Regions from separate parts of the Paenibacillus sp. FSL E2-0151 genome, predicted to be linked through region 1. Evidence: riboswitches for the same ligand, from Rfam matches in the RefSeq annotation. Region 1 holds a riboswitch; the other holds the start of a gene.
The links. Region 1 has a riboswitch for glycine ahead of sdaAB (L-serine ammonia-lyase, iron-sulfur-dependent subunit beta). Riboswitches for the same ligand answer to the same signal wherever they lie in the genome.
Positions count from the first base shown of each region.

Region 2: linked by a shared signal. The riboswitch ahead of gcvT (glycine cleavage system aminomethyltransferase GcvT) and the one ahead of sdaAB (L-serine ammonia-lyase, iron-sulfur-dependent subunit beta) in region 1 are both predicted to bind glycine.

Region 1 is NZ_CP150308.1:581,157-587,606, forward strand. Features, by position in the region: gene MHI55_RS02860 (collagen-like protein) at 1-1,439, shown strand, start outside; glycine riboswitch at 1,574-1,698, shown strand; gene sdaAB (L-serine ammonia-lyase, iron-sulfur-dependent subunit beta) at 1,978-2,667, shown strand; gene sdaAA (L-serine ammonia-lyase, iron-sulfur-dependent, subunit alpha) at 2,657-3,595, shown strand; gene MHI55_RS02875 (ABC transporter permease) at 3,861-5,075, shown strand; gene MHI55_RS02880 (helix-turn-helix transcriptional regulator) at 5,130-5,642, shown strand; gene MHI55_RS02885 (alpha-glycosidase) at 5,783-6,450, opposite strand, start outside.
Region 2 is NZ_CP150308.1:5,410,499-5,416,948, reverse strand. Features, by position in the region: gene gcvPB (aminomethyl-transferring glycine dehydrogenase subunit GcvPB) at 1-228, opposite strand, end outside; gene gcvPA (aminomethyl-transferring glycine dehydrogenase subunit GcvPA) at 366-1,721, opposite strand; gene gcvT (glycine cleavage system aminomethyltransferase GcvT) at 1,718-2,854, opposite strand; glycine riboswitch at 3,176-3,298, opposite strand; gene gcvH (glycine cleavage system protein GcvH) at 3,642-4,034, shown strand; gene MHI55_RS24060 (PTS mannitol transporter subunit IICB) at 4,454-5,908, shown strand; gene MHI55_RS24055 (BglG family transcription antiterminator) at 5,947-6,450, shown strand, end outside.

The sequences.
Region 1 (6,450 bases):
TTATATTTATCACAGGTGATGATGCGGAGGATGAAGTTCAGATTTCGGTATGGGGGAAAAACGAGAACGGTCAACTGGTAACGGCACATCGTTTGGTGTCTGAGGAATTGTTAGGAGCGAACCCCGGTCTAGTCGGGGTAACGGGTGCGACTGGAGCTACAGGGACAGCAGGGGTTGCGGGAACAACTGGTCCTACAGGGGCTACAGGTGTTACAGGACTGACAGGAGTTACTGGTCCTCCTGGAGGAACTACGGGATCGACGGGAGAGACCGGTGTCACTGGGACCACGGGGGAGACAGGATCTACCGGAGTGACAGGAGTCACGGGCGCTACTGGAAGTACGGGGACCACAGGAGAGACAGGGCTTACCGGAGTGACGGGTGTTACTGGGAGTACAGGAATAACAGGAACGACTGGAGTCACCGGGAGCACAGGGGAGACAGGGTCTACTGGAGCCACGGGGATTACCGGGAGCACGGGAGAAACAGGGTCTACTGGAGCCACGGGGATTACCGGGAGCACGGGAGAGACAGGGTCTACTGGAGTGACGGGGATTACCGGGAGCACGGGAGAGACAGGGTCTACTGGAGTGACGGGGATTACCGGGAGTACGGGAGGGACAGGGTCTACTGGAGTGACGGGAGTTACTGGGAGTACGGGAGAGACAGGGTCTACTGGAGCCACGGGGATTACCGGGAGTACAGGAATAACAGGAACGACAGGGGTCACTGGTGTTACAGGTGCAACAGGCGTAACGGGAGTAGCGGGAACGACCGGAGTCACTGGTGTTACAGGAGCGACAGGACTGACGGGAACAACTGGAGTCACTGGTGTTACAGGAGCAACAGGACTGACGGGAACAACTGGAGTCACTGGTGTTACAGGAGCAACAGGACTGACGGGAACGACCGGAGTCACTGGTGTTACAGGAGCAACAGGACTGACGGGAACGACCGGAGTCACTGGTATTACAGGAACAACAGGAGTGACTGGGGCTACCGGTACGACAGGTGCCACGGGATCAACTGCAGCTTCGGCTCCGGCAGACTCTTCCTTGTTTGCTGATAGCCAGACCACGGCGTTGGGTCTTTCATTAGTAGCTGAAACAACGATTCAGACACTTAATGTACCTGTAGTGGCAGGTCAACGCGTGAAAATCGATAATAGTACACAAGTAGCAATAGTTGTAGGGTCTAACTGGAGTATTGCGTATAACATTAATCTGAGACGTAACGGAGTTTTAATTAATCAATTGCAACTCTCACGAACCGGTAATGCTTCGGGAACGTTGAGGTTTCTTTCCTCCAACACTTACGTGGATACATCCCCGACTACAACGACTAATGCATACACGATAAGTATCCAATTTACGACAACTAGCAACGTCACGAGTGCCTCAGCGGAAGTGAGAAATCTGAATGCTATTCGTTTCAGTTAAAATAGACATCGAACTTATGATAATTACACGTTACTTTTGTTGACATATATGATATTGTACATTACTCTATGGGTATACTTGATCAAAAATTTAGAAATATACCAATTCGAATCGAATTAAGATAATACAGCGGATGATAACGAGCGGGAGAGACCTGGGTTAGCCGAGCCAAATGGCTAGTGTTCAGGCACCGAAGGAGCAAGCTGCTGCGCACCCGGCGCAGTGGTTAATCTCTCAGGTAAATGTACCATCGTTGGACGCAACTCTGGAGAGTGCGCGAACTGCGCCACCCAAGGGGTATATGATCAGTCAGCCCGGTGAACTTGTCTGTAATCGCAGGCAGTGCACCCTTGTCGTGAGACACTGCTGATCATGAAACTCTCAGGTATCGAGGACAGAGAGAGGGCCTAAGGCCTTCTTCTGTCCTTTTTTGATGTCATCATACCTAAATAAGGGACATTGTGGATGAAACTCCTGGATCGAAATGACGAATACATTTTACAAATATGAATCATGATTAATAATGGAGGGTTACAAGGTGCGATTTAAAGATGTTTTCTCAATTATTGGTCCGTCGATGACGGGGCCTTCAAGTTCACATACAGCTGGAGCGGCAAGGTTAGGGAGAATTGCTCGACAGTGGCTAGGATGTACGCCAGATCGTGCCCGGCTGACGCTGTACGGTTCATTTGCAGATACGTATCAGGGGCACGGAACAGATCTGGCACTGATCGGCGGTCTGCTGGATTATGTCACAGACGATCCGCGTATCCCGGATGCAGAGCAATACGCAGAGGAAGCGGGCATGGAGGTTGAGTTTTATACAAGTGGCCTACCTGCTCCTCATCCTAATACGGTCAAAATTGAGTTGTGGCATGGAGAACGTGCCTGCTCCTTAATCGGTGCATCCATTGGTGGTGGAAGCGTATCCGTGCATTCGATGAATGATTTTCGTGTTCAGATTAGTGGTGAGTTTCCAACACTCGTTCTGCGGCATGCGGATAAAGCGGGCGTACTCGCGTCAGTGACGTCCACGATCAGTTCATCCGGGGTTAACATCGGGTATATGCAGGTGGACCGGAAAGCCCGTGATGGCGAAGCGCTTACCGCGATGGAAATGGATGGTGTGCCTAATCCTGATATGCTCAAGCGTCTAAGGGAGCTGGACCATGTATTGGACATTCGTGTTATCGATTTGAAGAGAGGAGTTGATTCGGATGCGGTTTAAACATTTGCACGAACTGAATACGATCTGTACAGCGGAATCCAAAACCATTGCTCAGCTGATGATCGAGGAGCAAGTTCAGGAGACCAATACACCGGAAGCGGATGTTGTGAAGCAGATGTCTGAATATTATCAGGTGATGAAGGAAGCGGTACGCAAAGGGTTAACGGAAGATACGACATCACGCAGTGGATTAACAGGTGGAGACGGCAAAAAAATGGCCGAGTACATTCGCAAGGGTGAGACTTGCTCAGGAGATGCTTCCGCACTTGCCATGGCGTATGCCCTGTGTGTATCTGAAGTGAATGCCTCCATGGGTCGGATCGTGGCTACACCAACAGCCGGTTCCTGCGGCATCATCCCGGGTGTGTTTATCAGTTCACAGGAGCGATTTGGCTGGACGGACGAACATTTGGTGAACGGGTTGTTCTGTGCGGGAGCAATTGGTTATGTTATCGCCAATAATTCATTTATCTCCGGGGCCGAAGGTGGCTGTCAGGCGGAAGTGGGTTCCGCTATCGGCATGGCTGCGGGTGCCATGGTTGAACTGCGTGGAGGTACACCGGAACAGGTTGTTCATGCCGTTGGTTTGGCGTTAAAAAATACACTGGGCCTTATCTGCGATCCGGTCGCAGGCCTTGTTGAAATCCCGTGCATCGTCCGTAATGGACTGGGTGCAGTTACGGCGCTGGCTGCGGCTGACATGGCCCTGGCCGGAGTGCGTAGTGCCATTCCGTCAGACGAAGTCATCGATGTCATGCTGGAAGTAGGCAGTGCAATGCCGAGCCGCCATCGGGAGACAGCCCAAGGTGGACTGGCCCAGACACCAACCGGCCGCAAAATGATGCAGAAGTTGGCTAAACCAAAGGCAAAGCGTGCCGAGCCTGAGCCGGAGTCCCCTGCTGAAAATGACGTAGAAACTAAGGCATAAATCGGATTGATATGAATTAAATCTAACGCTAACTTGTGGAGCCTGCCTTTAGCCTTGATTATTAAAGGTGAAGAAGAGTCCTTACATGATATGAAAAGCCGGTACAAATCTTCCTGGTGAAGAGATGTATCGGCTTTTTTTGTCTTTTTCCAACGAAGAAAAACAAAAACATTGACGATCTATATATCGGTTAGATATATTAATTGTTGTCATATATCAATACGATATATATAGGAGCGAAACAAAATTAAAGGAGATGGATAGAATGAAAGGTATTTTCCAGACGAGTCTGCTGTTTTTGAAAAACGGAGCCACCATTGTAGGTTTAATTACGGCTGTGCTGTTTCAGGTTTTTTTTAACATCATCTGGCTTAGCGGATACGACCAGGTTAACGAAAGAATGACTCAATTGGCTGTCACCATCGTGAATGAAGATGGGGTAGCGGCTGAACCGGTGGCCGAGTCTCTGGCAGCGGGCCTGAATTTCGAGGTCAAAACATCTGAATCGATGCAAGAAGCGAGACAGATGTTAACGGACCGGGATGTGTACATGATTATTGAGATTCCATCAGGTTTCATGCAGCAGGCAGAAGACTTGTCAAAACCGATGACAGTGAAGTATGTGATGAACGAATCAAACGTGGCTACCGTGAAAAGTGTGATGCAGAACGTAGCCGCACAAGTTACAGCGACATTGAACCGTGAAGTACAACAGGAGGTTATTCACGGAGTGCTGAATCAATCCGGTATGACTGCTGATCAGTCCGATGCGCTTGCGGTAGGGTTATCTTCACGCGTGGAGGCAGAGGTGGAGCGACTGAATCCTGTTGATAATTTTGCTTTCTCGATGGTACCGATGTTGATTGTAACGGCTACGTTTACCGGAGCGATGTTGCTAAGCATGAATCTGCAAAAGGTTTCTGGTGAACTGAGTGGCAGGGCAGGGAAATGGGAGCGCTTCTGGGCACGTAACATTATTAATCTGGGTGCGGCATTTATCGTCTCACTCGTTGGATCGGGGATGATGCACATTATGGGGGTATCGTCAGCAGCCAGTTGGTTCATGTTATGGCTGTTCCAGTTGCTGGTCACCATATCTTTTATACTCATGGCTCAGTTGAGCTTGTTGTTGCTTGGCAATGCTGGGGCTTGGTTAAACAGTGCGTTGTTGCCTCTGCTGATGCTGTCCTCGGGATCAACGATTCCGCGAGATGTAATGCCTGACTTCTACCAAGTGATCGGTCATTATCTGCCAGCGACTTATGCCGTAGAAGGGATGATGAACCTTGTGCTCGGAGGAAACGGAATTGGCCGGGATGCGATGTTGCTCGCCGTAATCGGTGGTGTAACACTGACTCTGGGTGCGCTTTGCATCTGGATCAGACGCTCCGGCCCGGTACGTTCTGAAGCTCGTAGGGAGGACCAGCCTGCTGCTGTGCCTGTTGCTCTGAAAGCAACCGTTTCGTCATCTGATCATTGAACAAGGGGTACTGATTGTGATACGTTAAGGGGAATGGAAAGGAGCGGTACACCGATGAACACGCAGCATGTCATCCTCGGAATACTGCACAATCAGCCAAGTTCCGGATACGAGATCAAGCAGTACTTTGAACAATATTTTTCATTTTTCTTTGATGCCAGTTTCGGCACCATATATCCTACACTTGCGAAGATGGAAAAGTCAGGATTGCTGACTAAGGAATCGGTGAAGCAGGAAGGGAAACCTGATAAGAACGTGTATTCATTGACCCCTGAAGGAGCAACGCAATTTCACGCCTATTTAATGAGTCCTTTGGAAGCTGAGGTATTTCGTTCTGATTTTCTGATGCGGTTGTATTTCGGAGAGTTGGCGGATGAAGATACCGTAACGGGTTGGATATCCAGCCAGTTGAAGCGAAAGGAAATGTTATACGCTGAACTTCAGCGCCAGATGGAGGAATTCGGCGAACGTATTTCGCCTGCACAGCGTCTGTGTCTGCAAGTGGGGCTTGTACAATATGAGGCCACCATCCAGTTGCTCAAGGAACAGCTGGTTCGGCCAGAGTAATCCATGGCCATAATGAATAACGTCAAAATCAAATAGGTGCTCCACAGATCAGGAACAGATCTGGGAGCGCCTATTTCGTTTGATATGCCGATGAACTGAACAGACTCCAGTCTTGCATATGAGCAAGTATAGCTTGGTGTTTATATGAGACTAGTACTCAGTACGGCATATCCATACGCGGGCAGTTCAATGGCGAGTATGCCATCTTCCTTGGCAGTACGATGGTTTCCGCCGAATAACTCGGTCCATTCCTCGTCACCAGCCTCCAGCTCGACAATAGCCGTCTCTTCTGATCGATTGAACAGAACCAGAATGCGTTCCTCCTCATTTTGTCGCTCAAATACCAGTTGGCTGCCATCGGGACGAGCCTGCAGGAAACGAACGGTGCCTTCTGCACGCAGGGCAGGATGAGCATGACGTAGGGAGATCAGTTTCTGATAAAAGTTAAACAGCTCTCGGTCCTGCTTTGCTTCATCCCATTCCATGCATTTACGGCAGCCCGGATCATGTTCGCCGTCCATGCCAATCTCGTCTCCGTAATAGATACACGGAGCACCCATATAACTGAACTGGAATAACGCAGCCAGCTTCATCTTGCGCTGGTCACCTTCACACAGCGTGAGCAGCCGCGGGGTATCGTGGCTGTCCAGCAAGTTAAACGCCACTTCGCTGGCCTGAAGCGGATAACGGGATAACTGTCGCCCGATGGAGTTTGCGAACTGTTCGGCGTGCATCGTATTTTTCACCAAGAAAGCATTCACGGCATCGGTAAACGGATAGTTCATGGACGCATCGAACTGGTCACCTT
Region 2 (6,450 bases), 2.3 Mb from region 1:
TTTCATCGTACAAGAGCCCAGTGGATAGAATCCGTTATCTACGCCGAAGTTGCGACGGGATAGCGCGGTATAGTGTCGAATAACATCTACCTCAAACACTTCCGGCAGTGCCGCTGCTTCCGAACGGAGCATTTCCCGGGGAATCAACGTATCGGCAGCCTGACGAGGAACATCACATTCTGGCAAGGAATAAGCGACACGCCCAGGGCTGCTGAGTTCAAAAATCAATGATTGTTCCGAAGCAGGAGATAAGGTCTGTGCACTAAATGTTGTATCCGTCTCAGGTTGAACCGAAGTGGAGACAGAGGTACCTGTTTCCGATTGTCCGTGTACCGATGTTGTCGTTGTCGTCGTCGTTTCCTGAGTCACAGCGATCCCTCCAATGCTCGTGCGAATTCGTCAATCTCTTCCTTAGTGCGCCGTTCCGTAACAGCAATCAGCATATGTCCGGCAAGCTCCGGATAATCACGTCCGAGTTCGTAGCCACCAATAAAGCCTGCATCCAGCAGTTTCAACTGAAGAGTATCCACGTCGGTTCCTTCAGGAAGCTTAATAACAAACTCATTAAATGTTGGTGCATTAAAAGTAAGGCTAACTCCAGAAATCGCAGTTAATGTATTGAGGGTGTAATGACTCTTTTGCAAATTCAGATCCGCGACATCGATCATTCCTTGTTTACCCATGATGGACATATATACAGATGCGCTGAGTGCAAGCAAAGCCTGGTTGGAACAGATGTTGGATGTCGCCTTTTCGCGTCGGATGTGCTGTTCACGTGCTTGCAATGTCAGTACAAAACCACGCTTGCCATTGCGATCCGTGGTCTGGCCTACGATTCGGCCAGGAATTCGGCGCATATGAGGCTGGGACACGGCGAAATATCCGCATGTCGGACCGCCGAGTGAAGCGGCGATGCCGAGGGGCTGCGCATCACCTACAACGATGTCGGCACCCAGCTTGCCTGGGGCTTCCAGCAGACCCAGCGATAGCGGGTTGGCACTTACAACGAGCAGGCCCTTGTGCGCATGCACGAGGTCGGCAGCCTGCTTCACATTTTCCACGGCACCAAAGAAGTTCGGACTCTGGATCATGACAGCAGCGGTATCGTCTGATATGGCGGTTTGCAGGGCATCCCAGTCAGTGACGCCATCCTTATAACCAATCTCGACAATCTCCAGACGGAGTCCGTGCGCATATGCCTGCAATACCTGACGGGCTTCCGGATGAACGGTACGGGATACGATGAGCTGTTTGCGACGAGTTGCCGCTGCGGCCAGATTACCGGCTTCCGCAAAAGCTGTTGCACCGTCATACATACTGGCATTGGCTACAGCCATACCGGTTAATTCACAGATGTAGGATTGAAATTCGAAAATGGCCTGTAGTTCACCTTGGCTGATCTCAGGCTGATAAGGTGTGTAGGCAGTGTAAAACTCGGAACGGGAAATGACATGATTGATGACGGAAGGAACATGATGATCATATATGCCAGCGCCGAGGAAGCTGGCGTGTGTTTCGAAATTGGCGTTGGCGCCAGCTTGTTTGGACATGTGACGTGTCAGCGCATATTCATCAAGTTTGGAGGATACGGGCAGCTCGCCCTGATAACGAATCTCTTTTGGAATGTCCTGAAACAGATCCTCCAGCGTATCCACACCGATGGTTGCGAGCATGGCGCTCTGATCTTGTTCAGTCATGGGAATGTAACGGTGCTTGCTCATGCTTGATCAGCTCCTTGAGTAGGTGTCTTCGACGTACGTGTCCGTTTATGAAAAGGGGTCTTCACGACCTCGGCTTTTAGTTTCTTGCCGCGGATCTCAATCTCAAGCGGGGTTCCCAGCGCAGCGTATTTGCTGTCGATGAGGGCAAGCCCCAGATTACGCTTCAATGTAGGTGATTGCGTGCCTGTTGTCACTTCACCAATCTGTACGCCTTCGGCGTAAATCGGATAGTGGGGGCGGGGAATACCGCGCTCCAGCACTTCGATGCCGACCAGTTTGCGGGCAGGCCCGTCAGTTTTTTGCTGTAACAAGGCTTCGTGTCCGATAAAAGGTCCCGCATTCAGCTTCACAAACATACCTACGCCAGCTTCGAGTGGAGAGATGGTTGCCGACAATTCCTGTCCATACAGGGGGAGCCTTGCTTCAAAGCGCAGTGTATCCCGGGCACCAAGTCCGGTTGGTACGAGTCCGTGACCTTCACCGGCTTGCATTAATCCATTCCAGACCACAGCAGCCTGATCTGCAGGAACATATAGCTCAAAGCCATCTTCACCGGTATAACCGGTACGGGACAACAGTAATTTTACTCCACATACTTCAGCATCCTGCACAAAACGAAACGGTTCAATCGAGCTTACATCCGTATCTGTAACTTTCCCGATAATGTCTACAGCCAGTGGACCTTGCAAGGCGAGCAGCGCTGTCTGCTCCGAATCATTGGTCATGCTCACGCCAGGGATCAAGTGCTCTTGCAGCCACGCCCAATCCTTGTCGATGTTGGAGGCGTTAACAACGAGCATATAATGCTGATCTTCCAGCTTATACACGAGCAGATCATCCACCACACCGCCATCTGGATAACACATCAGGGTGTACTGGGCTTGATCGGGAACCAGCGTGGTCACATCATTGGTCATCATTTGTTGCAAAAACGCTTCAGCCTGCTCACCCTGTACCGTGAATTCGCCCATATGGGATACATCAAACAGTCCCGCGCGCTCGCGTACCGCTTCATGTTCTTTCTGGATTCCGCTAAATTGTACCGGAAGCTCCCAGCCTCCAAAGTCAATGCACCGTACGCCTTCGTATTGCTGATACAGTGGGAAGAGTGGTGTTCTAAGCAAATCGGACATCAAATCACCTCGTCATGGGCCGTCAGCCGGCCGGATATACAATCGTGGATCAATGAACCAGGGTGTTTTTAAATTTTCAGCTAGATATTTTCATCAGATAAGTATGGTAAGGGCAGCTATGGCAGCGCCGTTCTACATCCTGTTTTTCGTTTTTTGGGAAAAAGGAAAAGGACAGGCCAAAGAATCGGCATGCCAAGTAGCACGCTGTATTCTAAGGCTCTGTCCCTTGTACCTGAGAGTTACCCCGCTGCGTTGCGCAGCAGGTTTCCCCTTGGGTGATCATAACGCCCGCACAGGGCGAATAGATGCTCTCCAGAGTTGCGTCCCGTAAAAGTCCTTTTGCCTGAGAGATTCACCCCCGCTTATCGGTGGTTTACTCCTTCGGCGTTACCTCATGTACATCCCGAATCGGGTGTCACGGGTAATCTCTCCCTTTACATTCATCCGCGGGTATAACATAGTCCAATAAACACATTTACTCCTCTCATTAAAACGTGAATCCACTACTGATGTCAAGAACGATGTCATAGATAATAATTAAAAACCGAATATTTATTTTTCTTTCGATACTATTGTTCGTGTATTTATAAAGACTGCGCTTACTATTCTAATATTCACCAGTATATGAAGAAAGAGTGTAATCCGGTTACAGGATTTAGAGGTGTTCAGCAAATAAATTGTGAGGTATCTTGACATTTGATTCATAAATATCATACGCTATGTTCTGGGAAAAAGGTTAAGGTCAAAGAACGCATGTACTCATTAATGAAAAGCGAGGCGGATATCGATGAGCGAATTGAAAAGTGATTTCCTGTACAGTGAAGAGCACGAATGGGTGCAAACCGTAGGGGAGGATACTGTACGTATTGGCATTACCGAGTTCGCGCAGCATCAGCTGGGTGACATTGTGTTTGTGGAATTGCCTGACCTTGAAACCAATGTAAAAGCAGAGGACAGCATTGGAACGATCGAATCGGTCAAAACGGTGTCGGACTTGTTCTCTCCCGTCACTGGTTCAATCATTGCGGTGAATGATTCGTTGCAGGACTCCCCTGAACTTGTGAACAGCTCTCCTTACGAGGAAGGCTGGATGATTGAGATCCGTGTTGAGGGAGATCTGACAGCAGCATTGTCTACATTGATGAATGCAGACGCGTATCGGAAACATACGAAAGAATAGTATCAACGAACTTGTACTTATTAACATATATTTTATAATTAAATGATATGAGCTTCATATTGTTTCGACCTGTGTGAGCCGGATGCTTGCACAGGTTTTTTGTGCTTTCCAAGAATGGTTTTGAATGTGGAATGAAGCAGATTGTGGATGTAAATCACCTGATTGGACCAAGCTATAGTTTAGAAAATGATTCTGGAAATGACAAAAGTCATAGGCAAGAAAATCCTTGTGTACCAATGGGTTCAGCCATTATGCATCAAGTAAAACGATTACATAACCTAATGTTGTCATCATTGTTCATGACGAAAGTACGCTTTCATTTCATTGAACAGGAGAGCATTCTCGCTTAGGATTACAGCAGGGGAGAAATGATACCCCTTTCATAAATCATAATCACTTGATCCAAGGAGGATAATACAATGAGTAATTTGGACCAATCGTCCAATTCCAAAGGTGGGCTACGGGTAGGTGTTCAGCGTTTTGGCCGATTCCTGAGTGGTATGGTCATGCCGAATATGGGAGCGTTCATCGCCTGGGGATTAATTACAGCTCTGTTCATTCCAACAGGCTGGTTCCCTAACGAGACGCTTGCGCAGCTAGTTGATCCGATGATCAAATATTTGCTGCCACTGTTAATTGGTTACACCGGGGGTACGATGGTGCATGGTCAGCGTGGTGGTGTCGTGGGTGCCATTATGACCATCGGGGTCATCGTGGGTAGTGATATTCCGATGTTCCTCGGTGCCATGATTGCCGGACCACTGGCAGCATGGATCATTAAAAAGTTTGATAAATCCATTGAAGGTAAAGTTAAAGCCGGATTTGAAATGCTTGTTAACAACTTCTCAGCCGGTATTATTGGCGGGATCTTGGGGATTTTTGCGCTACTGGGCATCGGGCCTGCTGTAGAAGCGATTAGCAAAGTATTATCTGCCGGTGTACAGGGCTTAATGAATCTTGGTTTGCTGCCGCTGGTCAACCTAATCATTGAACCAGGTAAAGTATTGTTCCTGAACAATGCAATCAACCACGGGATTCTTACACCAATTGCAACAGATCAAGCGAGAGAATTAGGAAAATCCGTATTATACATGCTTGAATCAAACCCGGGTCCGGGACTTGGTATCTTACTTGCTTACTGTTTCTTCGGACGCGGAATGGCCAAATCTTCTGCACCGGGTGCCGTAATCATTCATTTCTTCGGGGGAATTCATGAGATCTACTTCCCTTACATTCTGATGAGACCGATTCTGATTCTTGCCGCAATTGCGGGTGGCGTCGCAGGTACATTAACATTCATGCTCACCGGAGCAGGACTTGTTTCAGCACCATCACCGGGTAGTATTATCGCGTATTTCTTCTTAACACCAAAAGGTGGATACCTGCCGATGTTCGCAGGGGTGCTTGTAGCAGCCGTCGTTTCTTTCCTGGTTGCAGCAGTGTTGCTGAAAACGGGTAAACAAAAGGACGAAGATCTGGAGTCCGCATCCAGTCGGATGAAAGACATGAAGAGTCAAGGAACCCTGCCAAACGCTGGTATTACGGCTAATCAACGTGAAGCAGACAGAGCCGCAGATATGGCTTCTTCTACCGTCAAAACAGACGTGAAGAAAATTGTCTTCTCCTGTGATGCAGGCATGGGGTCAAGTGCCATGGGTGCTTCCATTCTACGCAAGAAGATGAAGGCAGAGGGGATTGACGTTACGGTGACCAATACGGCTATCAGTGATATCCCGCCGGATGCAGACGTGGTGATCACACAACAAGTATTGACCGATCGTGCCCGCTCCGTTGCGCCGAACGCAGAACATATATCCATCGACAACTTCCTAAAAAGCCCGGAATACGATGCGCTCGTTGAACGTCTGAAGTAATTGCACGCATTTGTTTTCCCTGAGCCGGAGGCTGAGATATGAGTATTACCAAAAGACAACGTGAAATCGTGGAGTTCCTGCTGGAGCATCCACATGAAGTCACTGCCGGCGAAATCGCCGTTGAAGTAAAGGTCAGTACCCGAACGGTTCACCGGGAGCTGCAAATGATTGAACAATGGCTTGAACCTTTGGGCATGAGGCTGGAAAAAAAATCAGGAACCGGTATCCGAATCGATGCCAGTTCCGATGATCTGGCTGTATTGCGCCAGCAACTAGAGGGTAAAGAATATGTAGAGTTTACGCCAGAAGAGCGTAAGCTCTTCATGCTTTGCATCCTGCTGGATGAACCGGAGCCTGTAAAGTTACTCGCCTTGGCTTCGGATCTGAAAGTGACCGTATCCACCGTAACCACTGATCTGGACGATCTGGAGTCACGGATTCGTCAGGCGGGACTAAAGCTGGTTCGCAGACGTGGATATGGCGTCAAGATTAACGGAAGTGAGACGATTCATCGCACAGCCATAGCTGCACTTGCTCTCGAA